Regions from separate parts of the Agromyces litoreus genome, predicted to be linked through region 1. Evidence: predicted binding sites of a transcription regulator. Region 1 holds the regulator's gene; each other region holds the start of a gene.
What was found. The regulator HspR, encoded in region 1, represses chaperone genes until heat shock. The targets are predictions, from matches to a motif close to AAGTTGAGTCNNNNNGACTCAACTT.
Positions count from the first base shown of each region.

Region 1 (9,718 bases):
TGCGCGCCGACATCCCGAGGCCGTTCGGCGCCGGCGCCGCCATGGAGCGGACGGCGCGCATGAGCCGGGCGTAGTTCGCCAGCGGCTCGCCCATGCCCATGAAGACGATGTTCGAGACCCGCTCCGGCGTGCCGTCGTCCGCTCGCTTGCCGTGCAGGGCGCCCGACGCGATGACCCGGTTCGCGGCCACGACCTGCGCGAGGATCTCCGCCGCGGACATGTTGCGGGTGAGGCCGGCCTGGCCGGTCGCGCAGAACGGGCAGTTCATGCCGCATCCGGCCTGGCTCGAGACGCAGAGCGTGATCCGGCCGGGATAGCGCATGAGCACCGACTCGACCAGGGCGCCGTCGTGCAGCTTCCAGAGGAACTTGATCGTGTCGCCGCGATCCGTCTCGAGGCGGCGCACCTCGGTGAGCAGCGGCGGCAGGAGCCCGGCGACGAGCTCCTCGCGCCCGGCGGACGGCAGGTCGGTCATCTCGGCGGGGTCATCGGTCCACCGCGTGAACCAGTGCCGGGCGACCTGCTTGAGGCGGAACGCCGGGATCCCGAGCTCGTCGGCCTTCGCCTTCCACTCCTCGGGCGCGAGGTCGGCGAGGTGGGCGGGCGGCTTGCCGCGCTTGGGAGAGGCGAACTGGAGCAGCGGCCGGCCGTCCGCGCCCTTCTGCTGCTGCCATCCCTCGGTCTTCGGCCGGACCTGGCGGACACCCGACCCGCCGGATGCGGATCGGGGGGTCGTCTCACGGATGCCGCCCGCGCGCGCCGTGTTCGGCGCGCCCTCGCGCGGCGTCGCCGGGCCGTCCTCGGCGGGGGTGGGACTCTCGGGCGCGTCGGTCGACATGGATCCAGCGTACGCCGCGGTTCGCGCGCCGAACGGGGTCCGGGACTTCGGGTGGTCGTGTCGATCGCCGCGGCGGAGCAGGGGGTCGAGTCATGCCCGCACGCGAGCGGCGCGCGGGCACCGGGCCACGCGCGCCGCCGCATCGTCTCCTAGGGCGTCGTCCAGGTGGCCGGCGGCTTCTCCTGGGCATACAGCCAGATCTGGAAGAACTCGTCGAGGTCCTCGCCGGAGACCTCCTCGTAGACCTCCTGGAAGTCCTCCGACGTGCCGACCGAGTCGTCGTAGCGCTGCAGCCAGAGCTGGGCGCCCGCGAAGAACGCGTCGTCGCCGACCTCGACGCGGAGGGCGTGCAGCGTGGCGGCGCCGCGGTTGTAGACCTGCGTCGCGAAGAGCCCGAACTCGCCGGGATCGCCGATCTGGAGGTCCCAGTACGCCGGCGTGCGCGCCGGCGCGTACCAGTTGTCGTAGGTGGTCTGCGCCGTGTTCCTGCCCTGCTCCTCGTTCCACATCCAGGTCGCGTAGGTCGCCCAGCCCTCGTTGAGCCAGATGTCCTGCCACCGCTCGGGGCTCACCGCGTTCCCGAACCACTGGTGCGCGGCCTCGTGCGCGACGGTGCCCTCGCTCGCCTGCGAGGAGTACACCGGCCGGGTCTGCGTCTCCAGTGCGTAGCTCACCGAGTCGTTGTCGACGATCGCGCCGTACGCGACGAACGGGTAGGGGCCGAACTTCGACTCGAAGAAGTCGATCATGTCGACCTGCCGGCCGAGGCTCGCGTTCGTGGTCGCGAGGCGGGTGGTGCTCAGCTTGGTGTCGACCGCGTCGATGATCGGCACGCCGCTCGCGGAGGTGTACGCGTCGCGAAGGTCGAAGTCGCCGACCGACGCGGTGGTCAGGTAGCTGGCCTGCTGGTCCGGGGCGTCCCAGTACCAGGTGGTCCAGCCGTCGGCCGTCTCCTCGGGCTTCGGCTGGATGCCGTTCGCGACCGCGACCTTGCCCTCGGGCACGGTGATCTCGAACGAGTACGTCGCCTTGTCGGTCTGGTGGTCGCTCACCGGGTACCAGGTCATCGAGCCCTCGGGCTCGGCCACGACCATGGCCCCGTCGCGTTGCGTCACCCAGCCGTAGAGCACGCCCTCGATGTCCCGGGGCCGGGTGGTCGTGCCGCCGTACTCGACGACCACCTGCACGTGCTGTCCGGCCTTGAGCTTCGGACGCGGCTGCACGGTGAGCTCCCAGACGCGCGCCGTGTCGTCCTGCACGTGCCAGTACGCCGCGCCCTCCACCTCGGCACCGGCGAGCGGCGGGGCGACGGATGCCGCCGGCTTGCCGTCCACGCTCAGCGCGTGCACGTCCATCCCGCGAAGGTCGAGGTTGAATCGGTCGAGGTCCTGCGTCGTGACCAGGTCGATCGTGGCGACCCCCTCGAATTCGCCCTCGAGCGCCGCAGGGCTCGGGGCCGGCGGCGTGTAGGTGACGTCGAGGTCGTAGTGCTGCACGTCGTATCCGCCGTTGCCGGCGTAGGGGAAGTACGCGTCACCGACGCCCGGGGCGCCCGCCGTGTAGCGTCCCTCGCCGGGCTTGCCCGGCGCCGCCACGGCGCTCGCCGCTCCCAGCGCGCCCAGTGCGAGCGTCGCGACCGCGACCCCGCCGACCAGCTTCCGCCCGTACCTGATCATCGCGGTTCCCCCTCGCGCTCGGTGCTCGGTGCTCGAACTCTAAGGTGGTGCCTCTCCCGCCGGTACCCCCTCTTCGGCCGTACGACGTCGCACACCCCCTGCAGCCCGCACCGCCGCGCCCCCCCGCACCCCCGCGCCCCATCCGTCCGCCCGCCCGGCGAGTGTCCAATGGATGCGGCCTCCGGGCGCGACATCCGGCATCGGTTGGACACTCGTGGCCGCCGGGTCACGTGCGGGCGACGAGCAGCGAGGCGAGCTGGTCGAGCACGCGCGGCGTGTCGAGGGATGAACGCACGCGGAGCACGATCCACCCCGCCGCGGCGAGCGCGTTGAGGCGGCCGACGTCGCGCGCGAACTGGGCAGGATCCGTGCGGTGGTGGTCGCCGTCGTACTCCAGCAGCACCCGGCCGGCGCGGAACACCAGGTCGCCGAACACCGTCCGTCCGCCGGGCAGGCGGATCGCGGCGTTGCACTCCGGCTCCGGGAGACCCGCACGCCTCACCGCGAGTCGCAGCAGCGACTCACGGCGGGAGGCCGCGCCGGGCCGGATGTCGCGGCGGGCCGCGTCGCGCACTCGCGTTCCCCGGCCGCCGCGGTGCCGTTCGATCGCCGCATCGAGTTCGTCGGCCGTGATGATCGCCACGGGCCAGCCGAGGAGCGCGTCGCCCGCCGCCACCAGGTCCGCCGGCGACAGCGACCCGGCGAGCTGGCACCACGCGTCGGCCGGGGACACCGACGGCATTCCGCGCACCACTGCCGGCCGCACGCGAGCAGGGTCGATGCGATGGCCGATCACGCCGGCGCACCGCGGCTCGCGTCCGTGGAGCGCGGACACGTGCAGCGGCGGCCGCTCGTGTCCGCGTGGGAGCGGCAGGCCCCACAGGGCCGCAGCTGTCGCGTGGCTGAACACCTGCGACGACGGCATCCGCTTCGCCACCGCCCGGCAGTGCGCCTCGAGGTCGCCCGGTACGCCGGCCATTCGTACGCCGTGGTACGGCGCCGTGAGGTCGGCGGCGCGAAGCCGCCCGCGCGGCACTCCGAGGGCGTCCGCCTCGTGGACCGCGAACGGTCCGGACCGCAGTGGAGGCGGAAGCGGTCGTGCGCGCATCGCCGCAGGGTGATGGCTCCGTCGCCGACGTCGATGCCGAACGGCTCGCCTGCATGCGTGGGGGCGCGGCGTCGCACTCGTGGAGGACGGGTCAGCGCGCTCACCCGGACGCGCCTGCCCGACGCGTGCTCCCGCGAGTGTCCGATGGATGTCGCTGCGCGCGTGTGCGGGCAGCATCCAGTGGACACTCGCGCGTGCGGGGTGCGGGGTGCGGGGTGCGGGGTGCGGGGTGCGGGCGGCGAGGGGACGCGGGGAATACTGGGAGTGCGCCGAGAGTTGAGCCGAGTACGCTCAAGTTCTCCGGTCTCGACTTGACATCGATTCGGGCGGATCGGACACTTGAGTCGGCGGGGCTCAAGTCTCGCCGATCACTGACTTCGGCCGCGGGCGAGGAACGCCGGGCCGATCGCCGGAGGGCGTTGTCCGCGAGACCCTCAGGCAGAAGGAGATACACACATGTCACGTGCAGTCGGAATCGACCTCGGCACCACGAACTCGGTCGTCAGCGTCCTCGAGGGCGGCGAGCCCGTCGTCATCGCGAACGCCGAGGGCTTCCGGACCACCCCGTCGGTGGTCGCGTTCACCAAGGACGGCGAGGTGCTCGTCGGCGAGACCGCCAAGCGCCAGGCCGTGACCAACGTCGACCGCACCATCTCGTCGGTCAAGCGCCACATGGGCACCGACTGGAAGTCGGCCGCGATCGACGGCAAGGAGTACACGCCGCAGGAGATCTCGGCGCGCATCCTCCAGAAGCTCAAGCGCGACGCCGAGCAGTACCTCGGCGACATCGTCACCGACGCGGTCATCACCGTCCCGGCGTACTTCAACGACGCCGAGCGCCAGGCCACGAAGGAGGCCGGCGAGATCGCGGGCCTGAACGTGCTCCGCATCATCAACGAGCCCACCGCGGCCGCGCTCGCCTACGGCCTCGACAAGGGCAAGGAGGACGAGCTCATCCTCGTCTTCGACCTCGGTGGCGGCACCTTCGACGTCTCGCTCCTCGAGGTGGGCAAGGACGACGACTTCTCGACGATCCAGGTCCGCTCGACCGCCGGCGACAACCGCCTCGGCGGCGACGACTGGGACCAGCGCATCGTCGACCACCTGATCAAGCGCTTCAAGGAGTCGACCGGCGTCGACGTCTCGAAGGACAAGATCGCCCTCCAGCGCCTGAAGGAGGCCGCGGAGCAGGCCAAGAAGGAGCTGAGCTCCTCGATGAGCACCAGCATCCAGCTGCCCTACCTCTCGCTCACCGAGAACGGCCCGGCCAACCTCGACGAGACCATCACGCGCGCGCAGTTCGAGAACATGACCTCGGACCTGCTCGACCGCACGAAGAAGCCCTTCGAGGACGTCATCCGCGAGGCCGGCATCAAGGTCTCGGACATCGCTCACGTCGTCCTGGTCGGCGGCTCGACCCGCATGCCCGCGGTCTCCGAGCTCGTCAAGAAGGAGACCGGCGGCAAGGAGCCCAACAAGGGCGTGAACCCGGACGAGGTCGTCGCCGTCGGCGCCGCCCTCCAGGCCGGCGTCCTCCGCGGCGAGCGCAAGGACGTGCTGCTCATCGACGTCACCCCCCTGAGCCTCGGCATCGAGACCAAGGGCGGCATCATGACCAGGCTCATCGAGCGCAACACGGCCATCCCGACCAAGCGCAGCGAGACCTTCACGACCGCCGACGACAACCAGCCGTCGGTCGCGATCCAGGTCTTCCAGGGCGAGCGCGAGTTCACGCGCGACAACAAGCCGCTCGGCACGTTCGAGCTGACCGGCATCGCTCCTGCGCCCCGCGGCATCCCGCAGATCGAGGTCACCTTCGACATCGACGCGAACGGCATCGTGCACGTGTCCGCCAAGGACAAGGGCACCGGCAAGGAGCAGTCGATGACGATCACCGGCGGCTCGTCGCTCCCGAAGGACGACATCGAGCGCATGGTCCGCGACGCCGAGGAGCACGCGGCCGAGGACAAGAAGCGCCGCGAGTCCGCCGAGACGCGCAACCAGGCCGAGCAGTTGGCCTACTCGGTCGACAAGCTCATCAAGGAGAACGAGGACAAGCTCCCCGCCGACGTGAAGTCGGAGGTCCAGGGCGACGTCGACGCGCTGAAGACCGCCCTCGCGGGCGACGACGACGACGCGGTGAAGTCCGCGTTCGACACGCTGTCGCAGTCGCAGGGCAAGCTCGGCGAGGCGATCTACGCGCAGGGCCAGGCAGCCGACGCCGCGGCCGGCGCCAACCCCGGTGAGGACGCGACCGCGTCCGGTGCCGAGGGCGCCGAGTCCTCCGACGAGGACGTGGTCGACGCCGAGGTCATCGACGACGAGGACGAGAAGAAGTAACCATGACGGACGAGAACCAGAACCACGACGAGCCGATCATCCGGGACAAGCGGCGGATCGACCCCGAGACGGGTGAGGTTCGCAAGCCGCAGGCCGACGGGGCGGACGACGAGTCCGCCCCCGAGGCCGAGGCGACGGATGCCGCGGCATCCGAGACGGCGGAGGACGCCGGCCTCGAGGACGACGAGCTGACCGTCGACGACATCCTGAACGCGGCGCAGGCCGAGGTCGAGGACCCGTCGGCCGAGCACCTCGCCGACCTCAAGCGCGTCACGGCGGAGTACGCCAACTACCGCAAGCGCACCGAGGCGAATCGCGAGATCGAGCGCGAGCGCGCGATCGGCGCCGCCGCGGCCGTGCTGCTGCCGGTCCTCGACGACCTCGACCGTGCCGAGAAGCACGGAGACCTCGAGGGCGACAGCCCGTTCGCGACGATCGCGGCGAAGCTCCGGGCCTCGGTCGAGAAGCTCGGCCTCGCCAAGTTCGGCGAGGTCGGCGAGCCGTTCGACCCGCAGCGCCACGAGGCGATCTTCCAGCAGCACTCCGACGACGTCGAGGTCGACACCGTGGCCGACGTCGTCGAGACGGGCTACCTGCTCGGCGGCACGCTGCTGCGCGCCGCGAAGGTCGTCGTCAAGACCCCGGCCTAGCCGGATCCGGCCGGCTCGCGACATCCGCCCCACGGGGATGCCGCGGGCCGGCCGCCCACCAACCAGTACATTCAGCAGGGAGGAGGCGCCGATGGCCAGCCAGGATTGGTTCGACAAGGACTTCTACGCGATCCTCGGCGTCTCGAAGGACGCCAGCGACGCCGACATCAAGAAGGCGTACCGAAAGCTCGCCCGCAAATACCACCCCGACCAGAACCCCGGGGATGCCGCGGCCGAGGCGAAGTTCAAGGAGATCAGCGAGGCGAACTCCGTGCTCTCCGACCCGGAGGAGCGCAAGGAGTACGACGCCGTCCGGGCCATGGGCTCCGGGGCGCGCTTCACCGCTCCCGGCGGCGCGGGTGCCGGCGGCTTCGAGGACGTCTTCGGCGGCATGTTCGGCCAGCAGGGCGGCGGCCCCCGCTACACCTACCGGCAGGGGGGCCAGGGCGGCGACTACGACGACCTGCTCGGCGGGCTCTTCGGCGGCGGTCGATTCGGCCAGCCGACCGGCGGCTACCGCGGCTTCGGCGGGCCGACGAAGGGCCGTGACGTCACGGCGTCGACCACGCTCGACTTCATCACGGCGACCAAGGGCGACCGGATCACCCTGCAGACCGCCGAGGGCCGCGAGATCACGGTCAACGTGCCGGCCGGCGTCGCCGACGGCCAGAAGATCCGCCTGCGCGGAAAGGGCCACCCGTCGCCCGACGGCGGCGAGGCCGGCGACATTGTGCTGACCGTCAAGGTCCGCAAGCATCCCGTGTTCGAGCGCGACGGGCTGAACCTGCGCGTGAACGTGCCCGTGACCTTCGCGGAGGCCGCGCTCGGCGCGACCATCCAGGTGCCCACGCTCGGCGGCGACCCTGTGAAGCTGCGCGTCGCACCCGGCACCCCGAGCGGCCGCGTGCTGCGGGTGAAGGGGCGCGGCGTCGAGACGAAGAAGGGTACGGGCGACCTGCTCGCGGTCGTGCAGGTCGCGGTGCCCGCGCACCTCTCGAAGGACGCGGAGGAGCGGCTGCGCGAGTTCGCGGCCGAGCTTCCCGACGAGAACCCCCGAGACGACCTCCTGGCGAAGGCCCGGAGCAGCTGATGCAGGTCGACGGCGAGAGCCCGCTGTTCGTGATCTCGGTGGCCGCCGAGCTCGCGGGCATGCATCCGCAGACGCTCCGCCAGTACGACCGCCTGGGACTCGTGTCCCCGAAGCGCACCGCCGGCAAGTCGCGCCGGTACTCGATGCGCGACGTCGCGCAGCTCCGCGAGATCCAGCAGCTCTCGAGCGAGGGCGTGAGCCTGGAGGGCATCCGCCGCGTGCTCGGCCTCGAGAACGAGGTCGACGAACTGCGCCAGCGCGTCCGCGAGCTCGAGCGCGCGCTCGCCGACGAGATGCTGAACCGGCCCGGTCGTCGGGTGTTCGCCGCGGGCGCGGCGGGCGAGGTCGTCTCGCTCAAGGCGGGCACGCGCGTGCGGCGTGAGAACGCGATCGTGGTCTGGCGGCCGCTCGACCGGGACTGACGCCCGTCGAGCGGGTCATCCGTGGCCCGCGGGGCGCCTACGGGTGTCGCAGGAGATGATGCGTCTCCGTCGTGCCCACTTCCGCGAAGCCCTCGCGCTCGTAGAGGCGCTTCGCGCCGTCATTGACCCGGTGGACCTGCAGCAGCGTGGCGCCCCGGTCCCCTGCGGCCCGATCGACCACCCACCGCAACGCGGCCGCCCCGATCCCCTCGCCCTGACGAGCGGGCGTGACCTCGATCAGCTCGAGCCAGGTGTCCGCATCGCGTCGACCGAGGTAGACCGCCCCGACGGCGGCACCCTCCGCCTCGACGACGAACACCTCGTGGTCCTCGATGAGCGGTCGGAAGAACTCCCGCTGCTGCGCGTCGATCCACGGGCCGTAGGCCGCTTCCACGAGGTCCCGGTGGGCATCCTCGTGGAGCTGGAAGAGCCAGGTCGCATCGGTCGTGGTCGCTGCTCGGACTGAGATCGTCATCCACGTAGTCTGCCCGGTCCGATCGGGCGCCTCGGACGCGCGCGACGCGCTAGGACGGCGCCGGCCCGAACCCCTCGCTGTCGGCGTCGCGCGCCCGCTCCTGCGCGGCGACCGCGTCGCGGTCGGAGAGCCGCCGGAGTCCGGCGAGCGGCTGCGCCATCCGATGGTTGCCGCGGAGGTGCGGTTCGGCCCGGTCGAGGAAGGCCCAGTACCCGGCGGTGACCGGGCACGACTCCGGTCCGACCCGCACGCGTGGATCGAACGGGCAGCCGCCGCAGTAGTCGGTCATCCGGTTCAGGTACGCCCCGCCCGCGGCGTACGGCTTCGTGGCCACGAGGCCGCCGTCGGCGTGCTGCGACATCCCGACGACGTTGGCGGGCATGACCCACGGCGTGCCGTCGACGAACGCCCCGGCGAACCACTCGGTCAGCTCGGCCGGGTCGACCGCGCGCTGCAGGGCCCAGTTCCCGAGCACCATGAGCCGCTGGATGTGGTGCGCCCAGCCCCGCTCGCGCACGTCGTCGAGCGTGTGTCGCACGCAGGCGGCGTCGACGCCCGTCGTGTCGAGCGTCGCGAACGGCCGGGGAACCGGCCGGGTCGCCTCGAGCCGGTTGTGCGAGGCCGTGTAGTCGGGTCCGAGGTGCCAGTACAGGTGCCACATCCAGTCGCGCCAGCCGACGACCTGTCGGACGAACCCCTCGACGCTCGCCAGCGGCGCGTCGCCGGCGTCGTATTCGGCGGCCACGCGCTCGGCGAGCCCGAGCGGGTCGAGCAGGCCGAGGTTCAGCGGCACGCTGAGCAGCGAGTGCGCCATCGGCCAGTCGTGCGCGAGCACCGCGTCCTCGTAGGGGCCGAAGTCGCCGAGCCGGGTCTCGATGAAGTCGGCGACCGCGCGCTCGGCCTCCGCCTCCGTCACGGCGAACCGACGCGGACCGTCCTCGCCGATCAGCTGCACGACCCCCTCGTCCTGCCAGCGGTCCAGGTCGCGACGCACCTCGCGGTCGATGTCGTCCTCCTCGGGCCACCACGGGTCCGGCAGGCCGAGGGTGACCGCCCCTTTCGGCGGTGGCTGCCGGTTCTCCCGGTCGTGGTTGAACCGGCCGCCTTCGGGCTCGTCGC
Region 1 is NZ_JBEPKA010000003.1:215,954-225,671, forward strand. It holds gene rlmN (dual-specificity RNA methyltransferase RlmN) at 1-838, opposite strand, end outside; gene ABME01_RS04050 (M1 family metallopeptidase) at 988-2,514, opposite strand; gene ABME01_RS04055 (putative endonuclease domain-containing protein) at 2,741-3,493, opposite strand; gene dnaK (molecular chaperone DnaK) at 4,079-5,962, shown strand; gene ABME01_RS04065 (nucleotide exchange factor GrpE) at 5,965-6,612, shown strand; gene ABME01_RS04070 (DnaJ C-terminal domain-containing protein) at 6,704-7,702, shown strand; gene ABME01_RS04075 (heat shock protein transcriptional repressor HspR) at 7,702-8,124, shown strand; gene ABME01_RS04080 (GNAT family N-acetyltransferase) at 8,162-8,599, opposite strand; gene ABME01_RS04085 (cryptochrome/photolyase family protein) at 8,649-9,718, opposite strand, start outside.

Region 2 (9,718 bases), on a different contig from region 1:
ACCGCGGTGCGAGGCCCGCTGGTCGATGTGCTGCCGCCGCTGCGGGCGGAGCTGCGGATGCCGATGCGCGGGAGTGTTGGGCGGACTGCTGCGGCAAGGTTGCGAGCTCGCTTGCCGGCCTCGCATCAACCGGGCGGCATCTCGCGCCTAGCCAGCGCAGATGGTCTGAGTGAAACCCTGATCCGGGACTCGACGATATGTCGACGACACATCGTCAGGTTGCCCAGAGGCAGGGTTCGGTACGTCTGCTCACTACCGGTACGCAATCGGACCTTTGTTGGGCATCAGGTTGTCTGTGGCCCGCGATATGGTTCGAGTGAGGGGGTGCCGATGCCGATTATCAGCTTTAGCTTGCCGATGTGGGACGGTCGAGGCGACAGGCTTGCCAACTACGAGATCTCGACGTTCCGGAATCGGCCGGCTCTGTTCGTAAGTTGCCCACCCTGGATCGCATCGCAGATCGACGCAATGTTGGGGGCGGATTGTGAGCGATGCGAGTTACCACGATCGTTCGCCGATGAATTCACCGACGGCTGGCTGTTCGATGTTGAGATCCCCGACGGTCTTGAGGACGCACTGGAGATGCTCTCTACGGTGCTGAGCATTCCTGCTCCGGATCACGTCGATGTCGCCATCACCCTCGACCTGTACAACAGGCCCGACGATGACGGAGACCTTCAGCGGACCACGCCGGGATATTGGATCTGGACGACGAAACACGCAACCGAACCGACGTGGAGCAACTCCCGCAACTCGCGGCGTCTCATGATCGCAGCGCTGGTCAGGGTCATCATCGAGCACCCTCTGTTGGCGAACGCCACGGCAATCGTCACCGCCCCCGGGCACGAAGCGGATGGGAACAGCTTTGCCGAAGTTCTCGCGAGGGAGGTGGCTTCGAGGGTCGGGATCCCGTTCGTCGAGACTACCTCGCCTGGCCCCAGGCCCCCGCAGAAGGAGTCTCCTCAGGACCTCACGAACGAGTTTACTGTTCAGGGCGAGTTGTCGGGGGATGTCATTGTCTTGGACGACGTGTACCACACTGGAGGCAGCGCGTCAGGCGCAGCGGCGGCGGCAAGGCGGGCGGGCGCCGAGCGTGTGTTTTCTCTAACTGTGGCAAGGACGATCAGGTGGTGACGTTGCAAGCACTTGACGGGCTCGAGCGTGCGCTTGGCGCTTTCGCGTCGCTTCGGACGCCAAGCCGGATCACCTCGGCCCTGCGAGCGGGTGAACCCGCTGCCCTCGACGAGGCATTCGCCTCACTGTCGGACTCAACCCGCTACGAGGTAGAGCGCAAGGCCCAAGAGTTACGTCAACAAGGCATCGGCGTCGTCATCTTCGGTGACCCCGATTTCCCGGAGAGCCTTGTGAGCCAAGGTCGCCCACTTATGCCGATCGTGTTCTTCAAGGGCAACAAGTCTCTGCTCTACGCGGACGGCGTGGGTATTTGCGGTTCCAGGAACGTCAGCGCACGAGGCCTCGAAGCCGCAGACAAGTGCGGAGTCACCGTGAGCAGAAAGGGCCTTACGGTCGTGTCCGGCTACGCGAAGGGAGTGGACACCGCCACGCACCTTGCTGCGCTTCGCAATGGCGGAAATACCGTCATCGTGCTCGCGGAAGGCTTTGATCACTTCCGCGTGAAGCGAGCGTTCGCCGCGGATTTTGACTCCGAACGTACTTTGGTGCTATCGCAGTTCGCGCCAAGTCAAACCTGGCAAGCCCACGCAGCGATGGCTCGGAATGCAATCATCTATGGACTTTCGAAGGCCCTGCTAGTAATTGAGGCCGGTGAGCGAGGCGGGACACTTGCTGCTGGTCAGGGCGCTCTGAAGCTTGGTCGCACCGTGCTGGTGGTCGACTTTGGCGAACTAACGCCGGTAGGCAACAAGCTCCTGCTGAGCGAAGGCGCAGTCCCTATTGGGACCACCGGCAGCCTAATCGATGCTCTTGACTCGACACCGCGGAATCCGCAATCGATCGAGCCGCCCGCACTCTTCTAACCGCTTCGACGCCCAGTTCTCTCCGCGCACTTGCAGAGATGTAGAGCGCTCCTTGGGTGGTTGACGGGTCCCACCGCGCGATTGTCGACCGCCAGTGGCCGGGCTCCCCTGTGCCACCGAGAACGCGCCTATAGCTTCTTGATTCGCCCGTTCGCAGCGTCGTAGAGATCGAAGTTACGGTCGCCGACAATCGAGATCGCTTCGGCAAGCGCAACATCGAGATCAACTTCAACATTCGCGTCATTAACCTCGTACGCACGAAAAGTCGGCGGGCTGGCATTTACGTCGAGCAAGATCATTAGAAAACGTTCGAATTGTTCTTCTCGGCCGGTGGGCTCGGTTCTGCGCGTAAACAGACGAAGCCGAGGAAATGCGTTCTCAAACGTGCTATTTCGACGCGCTGTTCCGTCGCTCTCGGCACCGATGTCGAGAATGAAGAACGCTACGAGTACGGCATACGGGAATCGCCGATGGAGCGTTACCGCTTCTACTAGCATGTCACCACGCCGGTTAGTAAGATTCTTCTGAAAGTTTCCCGACTTGCCATCCTTGAACATGATCGATTTGACGGAGACCGCAAATAGCAGTCCGCTCTCCGGCGTGGCCCATGTCACATCGACCTTCTTAGCGCCGATTCCCCCAGCAATCCGCCGTTCCGAGCCGGACTTGCGTGAACCACCCGGTGTGGAAACTTGAGGGAACGTGTCGGACATTCCTAGATCGCGAAGCTCGGCCGCGAGTGCAAGCGCAACCTCGTCGGAGAGCTGCTGATTGTAGTTCTTCTTCTTCGGCGCACTTGCACTGTCTGGGGGCTTGGGCCCTGCGGCGGCGACAGCGGCCTCAAGCCGCCTCTTAAGCCTGGACGCGGGCACTGGCGCTCCTTGCGTTTCGTCGTGTGGCGAGTCGTACGTACTCGGTCTGTAGCATGCGCACCTGTTCACGCCTGACGCCGATGGCATCCTCGAGGAGCACGCGATCGACTAGGTGGACCGCCTCGAGGAGTCGTCCGGCACGCAGATTGGCCGCTACGCGCGAACGAATCGCCTGCAGTGCCGGTGCTGCAGACACAACCGCTTCGGGCGAAGGGACCGGCAACACGTCGGCTTCGCGAGGCTCAAGCTTGAGGATACCGCCTCCGTATGCCCGTCCGACTGCCTCGGCGCCGACCATTGTCATCGAGTTCAAGGATGCGATCGGGAGCAACCTCTGTCCAAGATCGACCAGTCCGGGCCGGAGATACACGCCGTGAACGCTATTCAAGTGATGCGCATTGGCGCTATTGGTAGTGATACGAGGCGTATCTGCATTCATGTAGGTCAGGATAAGGTGCGCGGGTCGCACAAGAGGCACGCGCCACCATGGTGAGCGAACTCGACACTTATAGGCTTCATGCACGCCAGTCGCCTCGCCGAGTTCGATGTAATGTTGCGCGGCCTTGCTTACGTCTCCCGTGGGGCGGAAGAGTCTAGTGGCTAGGCCGCTATTCCCGAGCTCTCGAAGCGCATGATCAGAGAGAGACAGTCCGCGAAGGTGTGATGAGCCTGGTGGGCTTAGCCTGATGAGTTCTCGATGCGTAAGCCCAAGTTCTTTCGCGCGGCTGGGGGACATGGCGAAGAATCGGTTTGCTCCAGTTACCATTCCGAGGGTCGTGTCGCCCCACTCTTGAAGCTGGTTGAAACGGTGATCGCTGAGAAGGGCGTCGTATACCGAGAGTGCGTCGGGCAAGAGCAGGGACGGCGTCCACTTGTCCTCTGCACGTTTCGGTGACCATTTTGTAGCCGTGGCGAGGTTACTCAAGTCCGCGGCGTTGTGGACTTGATGAATCACCGCGTGATCAGTCGGGCCGTCTTCGTATCCTTCTGCGAGCACGAGCACGACTTCTTCTTGAGCATCCAGAAACACTCGTTCGGTGAACATGACAAGCGTCACCGTCTCGAAACGGTCGAAGAGGAATCTTCTCACTTCGGCCGCATAGTTGACACTCAGAAGCTCGGCAGGGACGACCAGTCCCAAGCGGCCACCTCGCTTGAGGAATAGCGCTGAATGAATGGTGAAGGCAGCCCAACTGCTCGCCAATCCGCTCATTGGGACGCCTGCGCGGAGCGCAGCCTCCTGCGAACGCAAGCGTGCGAGTCCGCTGAAGTCTTGGTAGCGGATGTATGGCGGATTTCCCACGACGGCTGAGTAGCGCGGTTCAGGCGGCAATGTGAAGAAGTCTGCGACAGTGATCGATGGATCGCCCCCATTCTCGCGAACCACGCGTTCGGCCTTGCGAGCGCTTTCGGCGTGTATCTCAACGCCGTCGACCTTCGGCGGGCGAAGGTCATTGGTGGAACCCTGCGCAGCCAGCGAAGCGAGGCGGCGGACTGCGTGTTCGAGGAAAGCGGCTTCGCCACAGGAGGGCTCAAGCACCGCGTCATCGTCGCCTCGGACCGCCCAGTCGACGATGAACTGGGCGACGGATGAGGGCGTGAAGAACGCACCGCGCGCTTTGCGTGCCTCGGTCGTGTCGGTCGCAACGGTCAGATTGGGAGGCACGAGTCCAGTGTGCCAGTGACGACCGACGCGCCACGACGGCGGGCCGGTTCTGCGTCGCATAGCTCAGCAGTATTCGTTTGAATCTGTAGTTGAGCCCGCCCTGAGGGTCACCGATGCAAACGAGCCGGTCGACAACCGATGGCCGAGCCACATCGTCGTGATGGCACGGGAATAGGTGCTGTTCGCATGCGTTGAACTTGAGCGTACCCAACTCAAGTTCCCCAGGAGGACCTAGGTGCCAGACGACTTCAACGAGGCCGGCTCGAGCTCGTTCGACGAGTTCCTGAGCCGCTACCTCGCGGGTGAGCAGGCCAGGCAGGCGCGGTCGATCGACCTCAGCCGGTTCCTGACCTCGCGCACCCAGAGCATCCTGCAGCGTGCCGGACGCTTCGCGCTCGAGCGCGGACAGACCGAGCTCGACGCGCTGCACATCCTGCGCGTCATCGTCGAGGACGAGTCCGTCGCGCAGGCGATCACCCGCGTCGGCGCGTCGCCGGAGCGCATCATCACGGCGACCGAGGCGCGGCTGCCCGCGGCATCCGTCACCGCCGACGCGAACGCGGCGACCATCACCCCGTCGGCCAGCCGCGCGCTGTTCCACGCGTACCAGGTCGCACGCTCGAGCGGGTCGACGTACATCGACCCCGAGCACCTCTTCTTCGCGCTCGTGCTCGGGCAGGACGCCCCCGCCGGGCAGGTGCTCGCGCGCGCCGGCGTGACCGCCGAGGCGCTCGCGGCCGGGCTGGGGGAGCACGTGGCATCCGACCCGACAGCCGGCCCCGAGATGGGCGGCATGCGCGAGCAGTCGGATGCCGCGGCATCCGCCACGCCCATGCTCGACAAGTTCGGCCTCGACCTCACCGAGCGCGCCGCGAACGGCGAGCTCGACCCCGTGATCGGGCGCACCGACGAGATCGAGCAGACCATCGAGATCCTCAGCCGCCGCACGAAGAACAACCCCGTGCTGATCGGCGAGGCCGGCGTCGGCAAGACCGCGATCGTCGAGGGCCTCGCCCGCGCGATCGTCGAGGAGAACGTGCCCGAGGCGCTGCTCGGCAAGCGCGTCGTCGCGCTCGACCTGCCCGCCATGCTCGCCGGCACCCGCTACCGCGGCGACTTCGAGGAGCGCCTCACCAAGACGATGGAGGAGATCGCCGAGCACAAGGGCGAGCTCATCGTCTTCGTCGACGAGGTGCACTCGGTCGTCGGCGCCGGCGGCGCCGGTGAGGGCATGGACGCGGGCAACATCCTGAAGCCACGCCTCGCCCGCGGCGAGCTGCACCTCGTGGGCGCGACCACGCTCAAGGAGTACCGCACCATCGAGAAGGACCCCGCGCTCGAGCGCCGGTTCCAGCCGGTGAAGGTCGGCGAGCCCTCGATCGAGGACGCCGTGCTCATCATGCAGGGCCTCCGCCCCGCGTACGAGGAGCACCACGGCGTCACCTACACCGACGACGCGCTGCGCGCCGCCGTCGAGCTCTCCGCGCGGTACCTCACCGACCGCGTGCTGCCCGACAAGGCCATCGACCTCATCGACCAGGCCGGTGCGCGCCTGCGCCTGAAGCTGGGCGTGAAGGTGGATGTCTCGGGGCTCATCGCCCGCCTCGCCGACCTGGAGGCCGACAAGAACGCGGCCGTCCGCGCCGAGCACTACGAGGAGGCGTCGCGCATCCGCGACGAGATCGAGAAGGTGCAGGAGCGGCTCGACGAGGCGACGGAGAAGGCGGCCGCGCAGGGTCGTGCCGTGGCATCCGCTGCGTCTTCGGCGGATGGCGCGGCCGCGACCTCGACCGTCATCGACGAGGCGCAGATCGCCGCCGTGATCTCGCGCGCCACCGGCATCCCGGTCAATCGGGTCACCGAGGGCGAGCGCGAGCGCCTCGCGAACCTCGAGGGCGAGCTGCACGCCCGGGTCATCGGGCAGGACGACGCGGTCACCGCTGTCGCCCGCTCGGTGCGGCGCAACCGCACCGGCATGGGCGACGCGAAGCGGCCGGTGGGCTCGTTCCTGTTCCTCGGGCCGACCGGCGTCGGCAAGACCGAGCTGGCGCGTGCGCTGGCGTCGTCGCTGTTCGACGACGAGGGCGCGATCATCCGCTTCGACATGAGCGAGTTCGGCGAGCGGCACACGGTGTCGCGGCTGGTCGGCGCCCCTCCCGGCTATGTCGGCTACGACGAGGCCGGGCAGCTCACGGAGCGCGTACGGCGCAACCCGTACTCGATCGTGCTGTTCGACGAGATCGAGAAGGCGCACCCCGACGTGTTCAACCTGCTGCTGCAGGTGCTCGACGACGGACGCCTGACCGACGGCCAGGGTCGCACGGTCGACTTCCGCAACACGGTGGTCATCATGACCTCGAACCTCGGTTCGGAGTTCCTCGCGTCGCGGTCGGGTGCGCTCGGCTTCGTGGCGTCGGCGGATGCTGCGGCCAACGGCTTCTCGTCGATGGATGACGTGCGCCAGCGCGTGATGGGCAAGGTGCGCGAGGCCATGCGGCCCGAGTTCCTGAACCGCATCGACGAGATCGTGCTGTTCCAGAAGCTCTCGTCGGCGGAGATCGCTGAGATCGTGCGCCTGATGCTGGGTGCGACGTCGTCGCGGCTGGCTCCGCGCGAGATCGGCTTCGAGGTGACGGATGCCGCGGTGGCGCTCCTCGCGGAGCGCGGCTACGAGCCCGAGTACGGTGCTCGCCCGCTGCGTCGCCTGATCCAGCGCGAGATCGACGACCGCATCGCCGACCTCTTCGTCACCGGCGCCCTCGGCGACGGCGAGGCGGTGCGGGTGGATGCCGCCGACGGCGAGTTCGTCGTGGCATCCGTGCCGAACGCGACGGTCGATCTGGCCCCCGCGGCCTGAGCCGGCGACCGGCTCCCGTCTGGACGGTTGTTGCGGGTGCGGCGTCGCCGACACCCGCGACAACCGTCGTCACACGCGGGCGGGCCGCTGTTCGGACGGAACTGGTCGTGCGGCATCCGATCGCGGCGACGAAACGCGTCCGATCGGCCGCGCGCGGACCCGGCATCCCATGTGGGTGCCGGGCCGGCGCGCATCGGTCAGGAATCGAGAAGCCGCCGACGGCCGCCGTGCGTAGCGTCGACGGCATGGACACCGAGACGAAGACCATCACCACCATCGACGCGATCACGCTCGAGGGCGCCGACCCCGAAGGTGCCGCGCGGTTCATCCGTGAGGCGTTCGACCTCGACGGGCGGGTGCGCACCGCAGGCACGGATGCCTCGAGCGACGGATTCCGCGGGTACACCCTGTCGCTCGTCGCACCGCAGCCCGGCAATGTCACCGCGCTCTTCGACGCGGCGGTCGCCGCTGGCGCCGACATCCTGAAGCCGCTCACGAAGTCACTCTGGGGTTTCGGCGGGACCGTCCAGGCGCCGGATGGCGCGATCTGGAACCTCGCCACGTCGAACAAGAAGGACTCGGCGCCCGCGAGCCGCGCGTTCGACCACCTCGTGCTCCTGCTCGGGGTCGACGACGTCTCGGCCAGCAAGCGGTTCTACGTCGAGCGCGGCCTGACGGTGGGCAAGAGCGTCGGGGGCTATGTCGACTTCGAGATCCCGGGCAGCCCGATCGGACTCGGCCTGTACAAGCGGCGTGCGCTGGCGAAGTCGGCCGGGGTCTCCGCCGACGGCACCGGGTCGCACCGGATCCGGGTCGCCGGCGACGCCGGCTCGTTCGTCGATCCGGACGGCTTCGAATGGGAGACCGCGTCGGCCTGACCGCGGATCGCGTGACCGCCTGACCGCGCGACCGCTTGACCGCTTGATCGCCTGATCGCCTGATCGCCTGACCGCGTGACCGCCTGACCGCCTGACGGCCTGAGCGGCGGCGGGTGGTCGCCGAGCAGCGCGCGGCCGGTCCCCTGCGCCGCCGGACGCACTGCGGCGGAGCCGTGGAGCAGTCCGGAGAATCGATTCCGTTCCGTGATCCCGCCGGGCGATCCGCGTCACTACGGTGGGGGAGCGGCGACCCCCGATATGCCGCGGATGGAGCCCTGCATGCGCCTCGACGCCGCCCGATCCTGGCTGTGGCGCCGGCCGCTCGCCATCGCGGCCCTGCTGGCGGTTTCCGTCGTGTCCGCCGCGGGCGCGATCGGCGTGCGGGCCGCCGGCCTCGAGGCCGAGGCTCGGGCCGAGGTCGGCATCGAGCGCGAGCGGCTCCTGGTCGAGATCGATGCCGCGAACGCTCGAGTCGAGACCGATCGCGTGATGGCCGTCGATGCCGACCGATGCGCCCGCGACGGCGCGAGCTCGCTGCAGCCCGCGGTCGCCGAGCCCGGTCGGTTCGCGGCGTCGACGGTCACGATGGGGACGGCCGCCATCGTGCGAGCGGGATCGGCAGCGGAGCCCGCGCAGTCGGTCGTCGAGATCGTCGAGATGGTGCAGTACTCGGACGCTCCCGGGCCCACGCTGCCCGAGCTCGTCGACGAGCTCCACCTGCTCGGCGAACTCCGCGCGTCGGCCGTCGCGGACTCGTCGCGGATGCGCCTCACCGCGATCGAGCGGCACGCGGCGTGCGACTCGGCGACGCGCGCCGCCGCGGCCGTGGTGGCCGACGTCGATGCGCGGACCGAGCGCGTTCTCGCGGCCGCGACGAAGGCGTCATCCGATGCCCTCTCGGAGCTCCGTTCGGCACGCGCGGCGGTGCTCGGCGAGGCGGACGAGGATGCCGGTCTCGCCGCGCTTCCGCGCTGGCTGCTCGCGGCATCCGGAGCCGAGGCGTCGCACGCGGAGGCGGTCGCGGCCGAGAAGGCGGCCGAGGAGGCGGCGAGGAAGGCAGCCGAAGCGGCCGCGGCGCGGCCCCCCGCTGCACCGGGGGTGCTCTCGCGGGAGATACCGATCCCCGAGGGCTGCACGCTCATCTCGGTGGATCCGGTCACGGGCGCGAAGCTGATGAACTGCCCGCCCATCGACCGCGACACGCTGCAGTACGAACCGACCTCGCCGGACTGGGTGCACCCGTAGCGCGCCGCGCCGCGCCGGCGTGCGTGATGCGGCCGAAGTACCGAAGTACCGAAGTACCGAAGTACCGAAGTACCGAAGTACCGAAGTACCGGCGCATCGGCGCGGAGATGGCATCCGCGCGCGCGAAGGAACGTCGCGGTATCGAGCAGCGCGGCGCTCAGCGCGCGCGACGCGCCAGCAGCGTGGAGTCGTGCACCTCCATC
Region 2 is NZ_JBEPKA010000010.1:54,285-64,002, reverse strand. It holds gene ABME01_RS09300 (hypothetical protein) at 331-1,134, shown strand; gene ABME01_RS09295 (DNA-processing protein DprA) at 1,131-1,997, shown strand; gene ABME01_RS09290 (hypothetical protein) at 2,126-2,869, opposite strand; gene ABME01_RS09285 (N-6 DNA methylase) at 2,850-4,535, opposite strand; gene ABME01_RS09280 (ATP-dependent Clp protease ATP-binding subunit) at 4,771-7,392, shown strand; gene ABME01_RS09275 (VOC family protein) at 7,638-8,270, shown strand; gene ABME01_RS09270 (hypothetical protein) at 8,550-9,515, shown strand; gene ABME01_RS09265 (class I SAM-dependent methyltransferase) at 9,673-9,718, opposite strand, start outside.
Region 2: ABME01_RS09280 (ATP-dependent Clp protease ATP-binding subunit) is a predicted target of HspR. The motif match lies at 4,730-4,754, and genes of this name have one in related genera.

Region 3 (9,718 bases), on a different contig from region 1:
TCGGGCTCGACCGCCTGGTACGTCGTCTCGTCGAGCCCGCTCTGCGTCGGGTCGTAGTCGACCTCGCCGACGTCGTACATCGTCGTCATCCAGTGGTAGAAGTTGTCGCCGCGGTCGCGGAGCAGCCCGTAGAGGCGCTGCATCATCGTGTTCCGGACCGGGCTCATCTCGGGGTGCTCGTAGACGTTCCGCAGTTCGTCGGGGTCGCGTTCGAGGTCGTACAGCTCGTTGACCGAGTCGGGGTTCACGACGAGCTTGTACCGGTCGTTGCGGAGCATCCGCTGCGGGTACGGGAAGTGGTGGCCGTGGAACTCGCACACGATGTCGTCGGCCCATTCGGGGTGCTCGCCCGCGGCGAGCGGCACCAGGCTGCGGGAGTCGACGGCCGGCGCCGGGTCGATGCCGGCGAGCTCGAGGATCGTCGCCGTGCAGTCGAGCAGGCTGACGAACTCGGTGCGGACCTGACCGGCGGGGCCGCCGGGGATCCGGAGGATGCCCGGGGTGCGGTAGATGTCCTCGTACATCGCCGGCCCCTTGTCGTGCAGGCGGTGCGACCCGGTGAACTCGCCGTGGTCGCAGGTGAAGAACACGGCGGTGTCGTCCACGAGGCCGAGGCGCTCGACCGCCTCCATGACGCGGCCGATCTGCTCGTCGATGAGGGCGACGTAGCCCCAGTAGACCGCGATGAGCTTGCGCGTCACCTCGATCGGCATGGTGTCGAACGTCCAGTGCGCGCTGTAGTTGCGCTGCACGGGGGGCTTTCCCTCGAAGGTCTCGGCGATCGAGCGGGGCAGCTCGACCTCGGCCGGGTCGAACCGGTCGAAGTACTCGTCGGGGACGATGTACGGCAGGTGCGGTCCGAAGAAGTTGAGCTCGAGGAAGAACGGACGGTCGTCGCGGTCGGCGTCGGCGGCGTAGCGCTCGAGCAGTTCGATGGTGCGCGTCGCCAGGTAGTACTCGAAGGTCGCCTCCACCGGCTGGTGGAGCCGGGCAGCCAGCAGGTTGCCCGGCCCACCGTTCGGCAGGGTGCCGCGGATGCGGTCGCTGATCGCGTACGGCGGCAGGCCGCGCTCCGCCAGGAAGCCGAGGTAGTCCTCGTTCTCGACCGGGTTGTGCCAGCCGGGCAGGTCGGGGCCGTCGAACCCGAAGTCCGCGGCGTCCCTCTCCGTCCCGGCGTGCCACTTGCCCACGAGCCCCGTGTTGTAGCCCTTCTCGCGCAGCGCCTCCACGAAGGTGAAGGTGCCCTCGGCGAGGTCCTCGAGGTAGCCCACGTTGCGCTCGTGGTTGGCGAGCACGCGGTGGCGGAAGGGGGCCTGGCCGGTCAGCAGGCTCGCGCGAGCCGGCGTGCAGATCGCGGTCGGCGTGTACCAGCGGTCGAACCGCGTGCCCGTGCGGGCCAGCTCGTCGAGCACCGGCGTCGCGGCCGTCGCGTTGCCGTACGCCCCGAGCGTGTCCGCCCGGTGCTGGTCGGTCATGAGGAAGAGGATGTTGCTCGGCTTCATGGCTGGACTACTCGCCTGCCTGCACGAACAGGTCGCCGGTGTAGAACGAGGTGTCGACCGCGCTGTCGAGCTTCCCGGAGCCGACGAAGTAGTCGACCATGCCGGTCAGCCACGAGTCGACCGTGCCGTCCTCGGTGAGGGTGTCGAGCTCGTCGAGCGAGAGCACCTTGTTGTTCGCGGCGTCCGCGGCCACGGCGTCCTCGTCGAGCGCGTTGTACGCGGCGGTGAGGGCGATGGCCTCGTCGGGGTTCTCGTAGCGGAACGTGATGGCGTCGCGCAGCGCCTTCAGCACGCGCTCGACCTTCTCGGGCTCGTTCTCGACGACGTCGTTGCCGGCGACGAAGGCGGTCGGGAACGCGACCGTGTCCTCGAAGTCGGAGTTCTGGGCGATCTCGACGAGGTCGGGCACCTGCTCCTTGACGGTCGCGAGGGCGGGGTACCAGAACCCGGCGCCGTCGACCTGGCCCGAGGCCAGCGCCGAGACGATCGCCGACGGCTCCATCGGCACCAGCTCGACGTCGTCCTTGGTCATGCCCGCCTCGTCGAGCGCGAGCGTGAGGATCATGTCGCCCGAGGTGCCCTCGGGAACGGCGACGGTCTTGCCGCGCAGGTCCTCCATCGACTCGATGCCCGGCTGGCCGACGACGCGGTCGGACTGGCCGAGGGTGTTCATCGCGACGATCTTCGCCTCGCCGGTCGCCGGCAGCCAGAAGGCGCCCGGCCCGATGTAGCCGAAGTCGAGGTCGCCCGTGCCGAGCGCCTGGATCTGCAGCGGGCCGTTGGTGAACGACGGCGTCTCGACCTCGAGGCCGTACTTCGCCCAGTAGCCCTGGTCGGCGGCGACGGCCAGCAGGCTCGTGCCGTTGAAGTCGGGGATGTACCCGAAGTTCACCTTCAGGACGTCGTCGTACTCGCTGTCCGCGGCGGCCGAGGCGCCACCGCCGGAGTCGGCGGCGCATCCGGTGGCGAGGAGGGCGACGGCGGCGCCGACGGCGGCCGCGCCGAGGAGCTTCCTGGAGAATCGCATGGCTGTGCTTCCCTTCATCGGGGTTCGGTGATTTCGGTGCTGGGTGGGTGATGGACGGAACGGCGCCGCGTCAGTGCGACGCGCCCCCGGCGACGACGCCGGGCTCCTGGTGGTACACCGCGTGCCAGACGCGGTTGCGCAGTTCCCCGAACTCGGGGCTCAGGCGCACGTCCTCCGTACGGGGGTACGGCAGGTCGACGTCGATGACCTCGTAGATCCGGCCGGGCCGGGCGGCCATGACGACCACCCGGTTGGCGAGGAACACGGCCTCGTCGACGTCGTGCGTGATGAACATGACCGTCCGCTTCTCGCGGCTCCACGTGTCGAGCAGCTGCTCCTGCAGCTTCACGCGCGTGAGGGCGTCGAGGGCGCCGAACGGTTCGTCCATCAGCAGGATCGAGGGGTCGACGGCGTAGGCGCGGGCGATGGCGCACCGCTGCTTCATGCCGCCGGAGAGCATCTTCGGGAGGGCGTCGGCGAACTGCTGCAGCCCGACCATCTCGATGAAGTGGTCGGCACGCTCGCGGCGCTGCGCCTTCGGCACGCCGTTCACCTTGAGCCCGAACTCCACGTTCCTGCGGACCGAGAGCCACGGGAACAGGGCGTACTGCTGGAAGATGACGCCGCGCTCGGGGCCGGGCCCGGAGACCGCGCGTCCGTCGACCAGCGCCTCGCCCGAGGTGGGCGTCTCGAGGCCGGCGAGCACGTTCATGAGGGTCGACTTGCCGCAGCCCGAGGGTCCGACGACGGTGACGAACTCGTTGTCGGCGATGTCGATCGAGACGCGGTCGAGGGCGGTGAACTCCTCGCCCTTCAGCGGGAAGGTCTTGGTGACGTCGCGGACGGAGATCTTGGCGTCGGTGGTCGTGGTGGTCATCGTCGTTCCTGCCATCCGGTCAGCTTGGTCTCGGCGAAGAGGAGCAGGCGGTCCATGACCAGGCCGAGGATGCCGATCAGGACGATGCCCACGAAGATGGTCGCCAGGTCGTAGTAGATCTGCGCCTCCTGCATCCGTCGCCCGAGGCCGGCCTGCGCGGCCAGCAGCTCGGCGGCGACGAGCGTGGCCCACGCGGAGCCGAGGCCGACGCGCATCCCGACGAGGATGAACGGGGTCGACGCGGGGACCACCACGCGGGCGAAGATCGTGCCGTCCTTCGCACCGAGCACGCGAGCCGCGTTGATCAGCGTGCGGTCGACGCTCACCACGCCCTGGTACGTCGAGATGACGCAGGCGAGGAAGGCCGCGAGGAAGATCACGACGACCTTCGGGATCTCGCCGATGCCGAGCAGCACGAGCACGAGCGGCAGCAGCGCGAGCGGCGGGATGGTGCGGAAGAACTGGATCCACGGTTCGAAGAGCCCTCGGGCGACCGTGTACCAGCCCATGAGGAATCCGACGGGGATGGCCGCGGCCGAGCCGAGCAGGAAGCCGGCGAGCACGCGGCCGAGGCTCGCGAGGATGTCCTCCTGGAGGATGCCGGCGTTCCAGAGCTGGACCGCCTTCTGCACGACCTCGGGCGGCGTCGGCAGCTGGAAGCCGTTCAGCGCGAGCAGCCACCAGATCGCGATGCCGCCGATGATCGAGACGGCGTTGAGGAGGAGGAGCTTGGCGCGGGTGCCGAGCTTGCGGCGCGTGCGCCGCCCGGCCGGACGCGGCCCGTCGGCGGGCAGGTTCTCGTGGACGGCGGTCGAGGTCATCGTGAAGGGCTGGATGTCCGCGCGGGACGGCGCGTTCCGTGGGTGCACCTGGGTCATGGCCGACCCCCGGCGCCGAGGCGGGATGAGGCGTTCACAGTGCGCTCCTTTGCTGCGGTGCGAGTTCGGCGGATGCCGCGGGGTCGGGGTATCCGGCGAGGAGTGGGGACTGGTGGAAGATCGCGGCGATGGCGCCGAGCGCGCCGTCGCTGTCGCGCAGCTGCGCCGGGCGCAGGATGTGCGGCTGGTCGGAGGGGATCGAGTAGAGCTCGTAGCGCAGGGTGGCGGCGGCCTGCTCGACGAGCACGGGCGCGATGCGCACGATCTCGCCGCCGATGACGACCTCGCGGGGGTTCAGCGTCATGGCCGCGGCGCCGAGCACCCGACCGACCGTCGTGCCGACCTCGCGCAGCACGGCGTCGACGGCGGGGTCGCCCTTCGCCACCGCCCCGGCCAGGTCGGCGAGGGTGTCGACGTCGGCGCCCGCGGCGCGGCAGGCGCGGAGGATGGCGGGGACCGAGGCGATGGTCTCGAGGCATCCGCGCTTGCCGCAGCGGCACGGGGCGCCCGCGGCGTCGGCGGTCACGTGCCCGAGCTCGCCCGCGAACCCGCGCGACCCGGTGACGAGCCGTCCGTTGACGACGAGTCCGCCGCCGACGCCGTCGGAGAGCCGGACGTAGATGAGGTTGTCCACCGCGTCCGGCCGGTTGATCGCCTCGGCGAGCGCAGCGAGCCGGGTGTTGTTGTCGACGACGACCGGGGCGCCGAACCGCTCGGCGAAGGCCGCGTCGACGCCGTCGGGCGCGAGCTGCTTCTTCCAGCCGACCGCGGGGATGCCGGGGCGGGCGCCGTTGTAGGGACCGGGCACGCCGATGCCGATCGACTGCAGGGCGCCGAAGTGCACCCCGGCGTCGCGGCCGACGCGGTCGATGAGCTCGAACGCGAGGTCGAGCCGGTCGGCCCAGGCGGTGTCGTCGTCGTAGCGCTCGACGCCCTGGGCGATGACCTCGTGCGCGGCGTCCGCGACGGCGACGTGCACGCGGCGGTGGCCGAAGTCGACGCCGAGGAACTGCCCGGACCCGGGGTCGAGCGCGAGCCGCTCGGCGGGGCGTCCACTGCCGGCGCGGGTCGCGGCATCCGTGTCGGCGACGATGATCGCGCCCCGCTGCAGCAGGCTCGCGGTGATCTCGGAGAGCGTGGTCCGGCTGAGCCCGATCCGCTTGGCGAGCTCGCCGCGGCTCATCGCGCCGTGGGTGCGGAGGGCGGCGAGCACGCGCTCCTCGTGGGTCCTCCTCACGAGGGCGTGGACTCCGGTCGTCGTCGACATGCCAGCAAGGTTCGCAACCTCGAATTTTTCCGTCAACACCCCGACAGAAAAACTTCTCGGATCGACCAGATCCCGGGCAGAACGGATGGCGCGCTCCGCCCGGCAACGGGGCGACCCGCGTCCCGGAACGCACGAAGCGGGGCGGATGCCTCGCATCCGCCCCGCTTCTGATGGGTCTCGGTCCGCCGCGCGCGACCGGGTCGGCCGGGCGGCGGCGCCGGATCAGCTGCCGCTCGCGACTTCCTTCGGCTCCTCGGCGCTCGAGCGCACCTCGACCTTGCGCGGCTTGGCGCGCTCGGAGACGGGGATGATCACGCTGAGCACGCCGTTGTCGTAGTGCGCGCTGATGCCGGCGGTGTCGATGCCGTCGCCGACGGTGAGCTGGCGCAGGAACGAGCCGCTCGGCCGCTCGTGCGCGAGCCACTGCACGTCGTCGTTGCGCAGCGTGCGCTCGGCGCGGATGGTGAGCAGCTGGCCGTCGACGTCGATGTCGATCGAGCCGGGGTCGACCCCGGGCAGGTCGGCGGACAGGACGTAGTGGTCGCCGTCGCGGTGCAGGTCGATCGGCATCATCCGCGGGCCCTGTCGCGTGTCGACGAGGCTGGCCGCGAGGCGGTCGAGGTCGCGGAACGGATCCCAGGTCATGGCCATGAGCGTCTCCTCTCGATGGAGTTCCAGAGTTGAGTCACCTTGACTCACGTTGAGTTCAGGTTAGCACTCTCGACACGAGAGTGCCAGCGTCGAACGGCCTCGGATCGGCACGTTGGCGGGCTGTTCGCCGAGGGCGAAGCGCCCGTCCAGGCACTCTCTGACTAGAGTCAGAGATATGGACGCCATCGCCAGGGTGCGCAGCTTCAACCGCACGGTCACCGAGCGCATCGGCGCGCTCGACGACGGCTACCTCGCCCGCGGGCGACCGCTCGGGCAGTCGCGACTCCTGTGGGAGATCGGCGACGACGGAGCCGAACTGCGCGACCTGCGCGACCGCCTCGACCTCGACTCGGGGTACCTCAGCCGGCAGCTGCGCGCGCTCGAGGCCGACGGGCTCGTGCGCGTCGAGCCCTCGCTCGACGACTCGCGCGTGCGCGTCGTGCGCCTCACCGACCGCGGCCGCGCCGAGCGCGGCGAGCTCGACCGGCTCTCCGACGCGCTCGTCGGCGGCATCCTCGACCCCCTCACCGACCGGCAGCGCACGCGCCTGCTCGAGGCGATGGACGAGGTGCGCCGACTCATGACCGCCTCGGCGATCGAGGTGCGCGTCGTCGGCCCGGCCGAGCCCGCCGCCCGCGCCAGCGTCGCCGCGTACTACGCCGAGCTCGCCGAACGGTTCGACCTCGGGTTCGACCCCGCCGTGACCCGGCAGACGCCCGACGACGGGTTCACCGAGCCGCGCGGCATATTCCTCGTCGCGTTCCTGCACGGCGAGCCGGTCGGCTGCGTCGGGCTCAAGCTGCACCCTGCGGCGCCCGCGGAGATCAAGCGCATGTGGGTCTCGCGCGAGGTGCGCGGGCTCGGGCTCGGCGGCCGGCTGCTCCGCGAGGTCGAGGCCGCCGCGCGGCGGCTCGGCGCGCGCGTCGTGCGGCTCGACACGAACCGGTCGCTCACCGAGGCGATCGCGATGTACCGCGCGCACGGGTACGACGAGATCGCCGACTTCAACGGCGAGCCGTACGCCGACTTCTGGTTCGAGAAGCGGCTCGGCTGAGGCGTCGCGAGCGCGAGCGAGGGCGCGAGGTCCGGCGCGGGCGCCTCGCTCGCGGTCCGCGGCCGTTCGCGAGAGGATCGCGGCATGGCCGGCGACGCGCACGGGCGACTCGCGGCGGCGATCAGGGCGATGCCGCTCGTCGACCACCACGTGCACGGCCTCCTCGCCGATCCGACCGACGCCGAGCTCGTCGGCGCGCTGAGCCAGGCCGCGCAGCCGAGCCCGGCCGACGCGTTCGACAGCCAGCAGGGGTTCGCGCTCCGCCGGCACTGCGCTCCCCTGCTGGGGCTCGACCCGTTCGCGCCGGCCGACGACTACCTCGCGCGCCGCCGCGAGCTCGGCGCCGACGAGGTCGCCCGTCGGCTGCTGGGCGCCTCGGGCATCGCCGCGTACCTCGTCGACGACGGCTTCCGCCCCGACCGGCTCATGCCCGACGAGCGGATGGCGCGGCTCGCCGCCGCCCCGACGTTCCGCATCGCCCGGCTCGAGCGCCTCGCCGAGGGCGTCATGGCCGAGAGCTCGTCGGGCGCGGACTTCGTCGCGCGGCTGACGCCCGCGCTCGAGCGCGCGGCGGAGGCCGCGGTCGGATTCAAGACGATCGCCGCGCACCGGTGCGGTCTCGACCTCGACCCCGAGCGACCGAGCGCCGCGGACGTGCTCGCGGCGGCGACCGCCTGGCATGCGCGCACCCGAGACGACGCGCCCCGCCTCGCCGAGCCCACGATCATCCGCCACCTCATCTGGTGGACGCTCGAGCACGGCCGCGTGCTGCAGGTGCACGCCGGGTTCGGCGACGCCGACCTCGTGCTCGAGCAGGCGAATCCCGCCCGGATGCAGGCGCTCGTGGCCGCGACGGCCGGCACCGGCGGGCGCATCGCGTTCCTGCACTGCCACCCGTACGTGCGCGAGGCGAGCTGGATGGCGCACGTGTTCCCGCACGTCGTCCTCGACGTCGGGCTCGCGGTCGGGTTCCTCGGCGCGAACGCCGACACCGTCGTGCGCGAGGCGTTCGACCTGGCGCCGTTCTCGCGCGTGCTGTTCTCGACCGACGCGTGGGGCGTGCCGGAGCGCGTGCTGCTCGGCGCGCGGCTCTGGCGGGATGCCGCGGCTCGCGTGCTCGCGGGCTACGTCGACGAGCACGGCTGGCCCGAGGCCGAGGCGGTGCGCGTCGCCGAGGGCGTGGCGTGGCGGAACGCCGAGGCGCTCTACGGCCGGACGTTCGTCACGGGATGATCCGATCGGCTCGAGCTCGGAGGACCGGCGGAGCCGTCGGACTACTGACCGCCGCCCATGTCGCCGCCACCGCCGCCGTCGAACCCGCCACCGCCGTCGAACCCGCCGAGGCCGTCGAACCCGGCGCCGCCCCCGCCGTCGTACGCCACGCCGCCGAATCTCGAGTGGTCCCAGAAGTACCCGCCCCGCAGGTCGGCCTGCCAGTACTGCTCGGTGAGCGGCACACCGAACCGCCCGTCGCCCGAGCCGCCGCCCCCGACGGCGATCGGCTGCACGAGCGCGTCCGACACCACCACAAGGCACGAGGCGACCCGATCGGCCCGGTACCCGTCCACGCTCGAATACCACCCGGGCGCGACGTCGCCGAGGCCGAGCACCTCGGCGCACCGGGCGACGAGCTCGCGCTGGTCGAACAGCACGGCCCACGGCAGGACCGCCTCGGCTGTCCCGGGATCGCGGACGTCGGTCGATGCGAGCTCCTCCCGACGACGCACGGCCGCCGTACGCAAGGCGAGGCCCGCGGCGTTCAACGGGATCCAGCGCGGCATCAGCGCCCGCGCGACGAGCGCGACGACCCCGATCGCCATCGGGATCCAGCCGAGCGCCTCGGTCTCCCCCTCACCGAGGAAGACGGCGAGCCAGCCGACGCCCACCGCGAGCACGCCGCCGACGACCGCGGCGCGGAAGCGCCCGGTCGGACGCGGGTCGCGATACACGGCGGCCGCCTGCCCGAACCGCCGGCGAGTGAGCCACATGAGCTCGCCGTTCCGGCCGACGACCCGGTCCGCGGCGACGCTCGCCCCGTGCGCGACCACGTCGCATTCCCCGGTCAGTCCCGGCGAGAACACGGCGATGACGAGGTCGACCGCGGCATCCGTCGACCCGTGCGCGTGGGCCGCGGGCAGGTCGGACCGATAGACCAGCCGGATGTCGCCCGCCGATCCGTCAGTCATGCCGGACCGTCGATCCTCGTACGTGATCGCTCCTGCGAGGGCGAGTTCGGCGACCGCGGCCGGGAGCCACCGGTTCGACGCGGCCCCGAGGACGTACCCGACCGGGAGCAGGCCGACGGTCGCGGGATCGGTCGTGCCGGGACGCACCTCGTCACGTGGAGGGGTCAGCCACGACACGACGAGCGACGCGACCGCACCGACGGCGACGAACGCCGCGGCGAAGGCGATGATCGGGAGGAGGGCGACCCCGAGACCTCCCCCGGAGGATGCAGCGAG
Region 3 is NZ_JBEPKA010000002.1:361-10,078, reverse strand. It holds gene ABME01_RS01605 (sulfatase family protein) at 1-1,502, opposite strand, end outside; gene ABME01_RS01600 (aliphatic sulfonate ABC transporter substrate-binding protein) at 1,510-2,529, opposite strand; gene ABME01_RS01595 (ABC transporter ATP-binding protein) at 2,600-3,406, opposite strand; gene ABME01_RS01590 (ABC transporter permease) at 3,403-4,284, opposite strand; gene ABME01_RS01585 (ROK family transcriptional regulator) at 4,319-5,551, opposite strand; gene ABME01_RS01580 (Hsp20/alpha crystallin family protein) at 5,774-6,202, opposite strand; gene ABME01_RS01575 (bifunctional helix-turn-helix transcriptional regulator/GNAT family N-acetyltransferase) at 6,378-7,256, shown strand; gene ABME01_RS01570 (amidohydrolase family protein) at 7,341-8,489, shown strand; gene ABME01_RS01565 (hypothetical protein) at 8,531-9,718, opposite strand, start outside.
Region 3: ABME01_RS01580 (Hsp20/alpha crystallin family protein) is a predicted target of HspR. The motif match lies at 6,229-6,253, and genes of this name have one in related genera.